3 regions of the Pseudoalteromonas sp. JC28 genome follow, and region 1 is predicted to be linked to each of the others. Evidence: predicted binding sites of a transcription regulator. Region 1 holds the regulator's gene; each other region holds the start of a gene.
What was found. Region 1 encodes FliA, which starts transcription of late flagellar genes. Its sites were predicted from a motif close to CTAAAGNTNNNNNNNNNNNNGCCGATA; they were not measured.
Positions count from the first base shown of each region.

Region 2: a site for FliA is predicted at 1,156-1,182, ahead of DS891_RS22150 (VC2046/SO_2500 family protein). Genes of this name have one in related genera too.
Region 3: a site for FliA is predicted at 1,076-1,102, ahead of DS891_RS10745 (DUF3530 family protein). Genes of this name have one in related genera too.

Region 1 covers NZ_QOKX01000001.1:231,925-234,126, forward strand. The annotation lists gene DS891_RS00915 (MinD/ParA family protein) at 1-770, shown strand, start outside; gene DS891_RS00920 (RNA polymerase sigma factor FliA) at 773-1,507, shown strand; gene cheY (chemotaxis response regulator CheY) at 1,550-1,933, shown strand; gene DS891_RS00930 (protein phosphatase CheZ) at 1,954-2,202, shown strand, end outside.
Region 2 covers NZ_QOKX01000012.1:17,944-20,145, reverse strand. The annotation lists gene DS891_RS22180 (helix-turn-helix domain-containing protein) at 1-102, opposite strand, end outside; gene DS891_RS22175 (DUF2938 domain-containing protein) at 175-672, shown strand; tRNA gene DS891_RS22170 (tRNA-Tyr) at 690-774, opposite strand; tRNA gene DS891_RS22165 (tRNA-Tyr) at 801-885, opposite strand; tRNA gene DS891_RS22160 (tRNA-Tyr) at 915-999, opposite strand; tRNA gene DS891_RS22155 (tRNA-Tyr) at 1,020-1,104, opposite strand; gene DS891_RS22150 (VC2046/SO_2500 family protein) at 1,217-1,738, shown strand; gene DS891_RS22145 (YchJ family protein) at 2,135-2,202, opposite strand, start outside.
Region 3 covers NZ_QOKX01000004.1:202,756-204,957, reverse strand. The annotation lists gene DS891_RS10755 (2OG-Fe(II) oxygenase family protein) at 1-39, shown strand, start outside; gene DS891_RS10750 (DUF368 domain-containing protein) at 77-1,012, opposite strand; gene DS891_RS10745 (DUF3530 family protein) at 1,133-1,978, shown strand; gene djlA (co-chaperone DjlA) at 1,988-2,202, opposite strand, start outside.

The sequences.
Region 1 (2,202 bases):
GTAAAGGTGGGGTGGGTAAAACCAATGTCTCGCTCAATACTGCCATCGCTATGGGCCAACAAGGACAGCGAGTTCTCGTTTTAGATGCGGACTTGGGCTTGGCAAACTGTGATGTGATGTTAGGGCTCCGAGTAGAAAAGAACCTTTCACATGTGTTGTCGGGTGAATGTGAACTAGATGAGATTCTCGTAGAAGGTCCCGCTGGTATCAAAATTGTGCCAGCTACTTCGGGTTCTCAAAGCATGGTGGAGTTGACTCCCGCAGAGCATGCTGGACTTATTCGCGCATTTAGCGAGCTTAACACTCAATTTGATGTTTTAATTGTTGATACCGCAGCTGGTATCTCAGATATGGTTCTGAGCTTCTCTCGAGCTGCACAAGATGTGATGGTTGTTGTGTGTGATGAACCGACTTCTATTACGGATGCTTATGCGTTGATCAAAGTTTTAAGCAGAGAGCATGGCGTTTATCGTTTTAAAATAGTTGCCAATATGGTCCGCAGTATGCGTGAAGGGCAAGAATTATTTGCTAAACTTTCAAAAGTTACAGACCGTTTTCTTGATGTAGCATTGGAATTAGTGGCCACAGTACCATTTGACGAAAACATGCGTAAGTCCTCTCGTAGACAAAGAGCAATCGTGGATTTATTTCCGAGCTCTCCAGCAGCAGTTGCAATTAAAGGACTTGCTGCCAAGGCAGTTAAATGGCCAATTCCTCATCAACCTTCCGGTCATCTAGAATTTTTCATTGAACAACTTGTAAACGGGTGATTATGGCTTCTCCGGTCAACAGAGCTGCGGGATATCAAACTTCTGACCATATCCATAAAGTGGTCGAGAGACATGCTCCACTTGTCAAAAAAGTGGCATGTCACCTGATCGCTCGGCTTCCGGCAAGTGTGCAGCTCGACGATCTAATTCAATCAGGTATGATTGGATTGATTGAAGCATCTAAAAATTTCGATGCTACTAAAGGCGCTAGTTTCGAGACCTTTGCGGGGATACGCATCCGAGGTGCAATGCTAGATGAAATCCGTCGCGGAGATTGGGCCCCTCGGTCCGTACATAAAAACAGCAGAATGGTAGCCGAAGCGATATCTGAGCTCGAATCTCTCCTTGGCCGCGAACCAAAAGACACTGAAATCGCTGAAAAACTTGATATATCTTTAGATGAGTACCATCATATTTTACATGATGTAAATGCAAGTAAAGTCATCGGCATTGAGGATCTAGGGGTTGATGAAGATGTGATAACCCCAGCAAACAGCGATTTTGCGCTAGACAAACCGTTTAATAACGTTAAAAATGAACGTTTTAACGAGTCTTTAGTAAATGCTATCAAAGCACTACCCGAAAGGGATGCTCTGGTGTTGTCACTTTACTATAACGACGAAATGAATTTGAAAGAGATTGGTGCCATCCTTGATGTCAGTGAATCTCGAGTAAGCCAAATTCACGGTCAGGCAATGATAAAGCTCAAAGCTAAAATCAATGACTGGATAAATTAGAGTACATAAAATAGTTGGGTTCGAACCTCACTGGAGGAAGTTTTGGATAAGAACATGAAGATTCTCGTGGTTGATGATTTCTCTACTATGAGAAGAATAATCAAAAACCTATTAAGAGATTTAGGCTTTACCAATGTTCAAGAAGCTGATGATGGTAGTACAGCACTTCCGATGCTACAAAATCAGGAGTTTGACTTTGTAGTAACTGATTGGAACATGCCGGGCATGCAAGGTATTGATCTGCTTCGTGCAATACGCGCAGATGAAAAGCTTAAGCACATTCCAGTGTTGATGGTTACCGCAGAAGCGAAAAAAGAACAAATTGTTGCAGCAGCGCAAGCTGGGGTGAACGGATATATTGTTAAACCGTTTACTGCAGGTACGCTCAAGACTAAGCTTGAAAAAGTATTTGAGCGACTAGGCTAAACAGCAAGGGGATATGGCCTATGTCTGTAAATGCTGCGCCGCAAATTACACTTGAACAAGCCAAGCAACTTGTTGAGCTACTAGAGCAAGGTGAACAAGAAAAAGCTGACCAGCTGATTTTAGAAGCTGCTAACAAAGAGCAATCGGAGTTATTTGCAGAAGTTGGAAAGCTAACTCGCCAATTACACGAGTCCTTGAAGAACTTTGAGCTGGATACTCGACTCTCAGATCTCACGACAGAGGCTATACCTGACGCCAAGCAGCGTCTT
Region 2 (2,202 bases), on a different contig from region 1:
GAGCCCTTGTCGACCAATCGATCGGATCAGCCCTTTTTCTTCATAATATCTAAGCGTGGATGCGGGTAAACCTGACTTCTTTGCAACTTCACTGATATCCATTCTTGCCCTTGACTTAAAGTTAACTTGAACTAATAGGATAGCGGCTATCAGTAAAAAAGAGGAGTAAAAATAGTGGAAAACCTATATTCGATGTTAATGCCTGCAGTTGCTATTGGCGTAGGTGCAACGCTCGTTATGGATTTGTGGGCATTTATGCTCAGTCGCTTATTTGCCATAAAGGGCTTAGATTATGCGTTGGTTGGTAGGTGGATTGGGCACTTGTGTCAAGGAAAACTCACGCATCAAGGTATCGGGCGTAGTAAACCAATATTTGGTGAACGTGTCATTGGCTGGGGCGTGCATTATCTCATTGGGATTGTATTCGCCTTGGTGTTACTACTGAGCGTGGGCAAGCCTTGGTTGACTGAGCCTAGCCTTTTGACTGCGTTAGTTTTTGGCTTAATAACGTGTGTGTTTCCATTTTTTATTATGCAACCCTGCTTTGGTGCAGGGATCGCAGCATCTAAATTACCAGAGCCGAATAAGGCAAGGGTAAAAAGTATGACAACACATTTGATTTTTGGCTTTGGATTGTTTTTAAGCTCGTTTATATATGTAAGCTTGTTGTGAGATAACACAATAAAAGGTGGTGGAGGGAGCTGGATTCGAACCAGCGAAGGCTGAGCCGTCAGATTTACAGTCTGATCCCTTTGGCCGCTCGGGAACCCCTCCATCATTTGGAGCGTTTACTTTAAAAGTGGTGGAGGGAGCTGGATTCGAACCAGCGAAGGCTGAGCCGTCAGATTTACAGTCTGATCCCTTTGGCCGCTCGGGAACCCCTCCATACATTTTAAAGCGTTACAATTTGAAAGTGGTGGAGGGAGCTGGATTCGAACCAGCGAAGGCTGAGCCGTCAGATTTACAGTCTGATCCCTTTGGCCGCTCGGGAACCCCTCCGAAATTGTAACTGTTGTTTATGGTGGAGGGAGCTGGATTCGAACCAGCGAAGGCTGAGCCGTCAGATTTACAGTCTGATCCCTTTGGCCGCTCGGGAACCCCTCCTAAACAACGGCGGTGATAATAACAAAGTTTTTTTCGAAGTAAAGAAAACTACTAAAGTTTTTCGGAAAAAGGCCGATAAATTCATAATTAGCAAAATAATCGGTTGGAATACATGCAAATTGATGGCGTTTTAATCAGTGAGTCGCAATTAGGGTCCGCATTGAACATTAGTGTTCATCAGACGCGCTCTGCCGATTTTGCCATGCTGTTATCTATGCTATCAACTGATGCATTAGATTTTAGCCAATTTCACCTACCAAAATCTGAAGCTGCTGCAAAAGATAACTCAGAAGAAACACTAAAGAAGCAATTTGAAATAGGTCCACAAAAGCCGCTTGCGCCAAAAGAGTACAATATGCTTATTGGTCAGCATAACGCGCAGCTGGTATCTATGGGGGCGATGGCAACCTTGCGATTGCAAGAAAATTTAAATCCAGAACCTTTTGCCGCACGAAATGATAAAAAGCATATTCCACTCGACGTTGTAGAAAATTTGGAACCAGCGGTTAAAAGGCGTTTGGCGAGCGCGCAAGGTAAACTGGCCTTAGTTGCTGATAAGGCAATGGATGCGGCTGGTTTTTATGATCAAATTGCAACGGGTGATATGCAGAGTATGTTACGCGCGACGGCGTAACAACATTAGCTGCTTTTGCTCCTTCAAAATTGAGCAAATTTAAGACAAACTGGTATTAAACTTGTCATTTTACAGCTCTTTGCTTCGTTACTAGACTGACATAAAACGCTATGCTTATCGTGCTTCATGTCTAATACCAATTGAATTAATTCTCTAATCAATTTGAAGGGTGAAATAGCATATTAGCTTCGTTAAAAATTTCTCATTTAGAACAACTAAATAGCAAAATTTTTGCCTTGCTACTAAAGCTATTGCCTTGCTACTAAAGCTATTTCCCCGCTTCAAGATAGATCATTTACTTAATACAACTGGTATAAGCTAAACGGCCTTTAATCATCCTTAGCTCGTTTCAAGCCTTTTTTATTGCTTTGTATCTAATCTCTAGTTCAGACTATTTTAGCTACCGTGGCACTTTTTATACTTTTTATCACTGCCGCACGGACAGAGGTCATTTCTGCCTATCT
Region 3 (2,202 bases), on a different contig from region 1:
CTTTCTGTGACTGGGTGGTTTAGAACAATAGACACGTAAGCTCAACACGTATCTATTGTTCTAGATGTCTATGTTATTAATATTTTTCGCTTATCTTTTCAATGGTTAAGATCAGCGCAAGGCCTGCAATGGCAAGCGCAATACATGCCAACGTATTCGGGTCTTGACCATACAGCGTACTGTATTGTGCTGGCAAAATATTGGCCTGACTCAATGGCTTTTCTATACCACTGGAATTCACGTAAGTCGTAAGCACTTGTTTCCAAGGCCACAATAAATTAAGCGAGCCAAGTAAAAAGCCAGCTAGTAGCGAAAACGTTACTTGCTGATAGTGCGCCAATAGCCAGCTGAGTAGACGCGAAAACGACATTAACCCCACAATACAACCTAGTAAGAATAGACTCACTAAGCCAAATTCAAGCTGGTTCACCGCACTGAGTACATGGCCATACATACCCAATAACAGTAGAATAAAGCTCCCTGAGATCCCAGGTAAGATCATCGCGCAAATGGCAATAGCACCTGAGATAAAAAACATCCAATGAGATGCTTGTGCTTCAGCTGGTGAAAGGGAAGTAATAGCAAAGGCCACGACAGCACCAACTGCGCAGGCGATAATATTTTGGCCGTTCCAATGAGAGACCTGTTTTGCAACATAAATAAAAGAAGCGACGATAAGACCAAAGAAAAATGACCATACCAGTGTTTGGTGTGCTTCCAATAAATAAGTGATCACCTTCGCCAAAGACGCTGCACTGATGAGCAAACCAGAAAATACCGCCAGTAAAAAGCTACCATCAATGTACTGCCACGTTGCTTTTAGGCCGTCACGACGCAATGTGCTCAAAGCCTGTAAGTTCACACTTTTGATGGCATTTAAAAAACGTGCATAGATACCGGTAATAAAAGCGATAGTACCGCCAGAAACGCCAGGGACAACATCCGCAGCCCCCATTCCGGCCCCTTTTAAAAACATAAAGAGATAGTCTCGTTTGCTATCTTTATACTGCACAAATTTCTCCTTTCATTTCCACTGCCGAGCAGTTTAACTTAAAACGCTAAAAAATAGCGACAGCTAAAGCTTTCACTTAACTGGTCGATAACCAATTATGATATTTTACGCGCTTGTACCATGATCATCAGAACGCTTTTATTACTTGTTACCGCTTTACCCGCGACGACTTTTGCAGCAGAACATATTGACGCAGCACCACTTGGTTCTCTTTATCAGCAAGACGCTAATCGCTTCTACGAGCCATCGCAACTGATGAAACTGGAAAGCGAAAACGAAAGCTTTTATGTATTTCATCAAGAATATATGGCAGCTGCTCGTGAAGGCATCGTGATCTTATTACCAGACATGCAAACTCCACCGCTCAATAACAGCGGCATAAGCTTTCTTGCAAAGCGCTTAAGCGATGATGGCTACGACACCTATACCCTTACTCCGCCGGACCTTTCTTATGCACCGAGTCTGCTAGAGCAAGACATCGCGCTCCCCGATGCTGAAAAACCGGCTCAGCAAACGCTTGCACCCATTTCAGAATCTAATCTCGACGAATATAAAATGGCCCTGATCAGCCGCTTTGAGGTGCTTTACAACACCCTGTCCATGACTCAAACAGAAAAGTTGGTGGTTGTCGCATTTGGTAATAGCGCAGGTTTATTCGGTGAGCACTTAGCTACCCTGCCCAATCTACGTATCGATGCCTTTGCCGTTGTTAGCCCACAACTGCCTAATGCAACGCGGCAAAAGCACTTAGCATCCAACCTTTCTCTGATAAGCCCTGCTTTACTGGATGTTTACTACAGTTTTGACAATCCTATCGTGGTCGACAATACGCCGGACAGAGCGCGCTGGGCGAGAAAAAACAGTAAATTAGATTATCGCCAACGGGAGCTTTTTGGAGAAAAAACCGATCCACTCCAACATCAAAGGCTCAGAAAGGAGTTACTCGGCTTTTTACGCGTCTTATAGCTTTTCAGGTTAGCTCTTTTTTAAATATTCATAGGCAGACTGAATATCTTGGCTTTTACGCTTTGCCACTTCCATCATATGCTTAGGTAATCCCTGAGACACCAATTTGTCAGGGTGATGCTGCGACATCAGTTTACGGTAAGCTTTTTTGATATCACGTTCATTTGCCTCTTCACTCAATCCCAGTACAGCCAAGGCTTTAGCACGGTTTAAGCCATTATCTT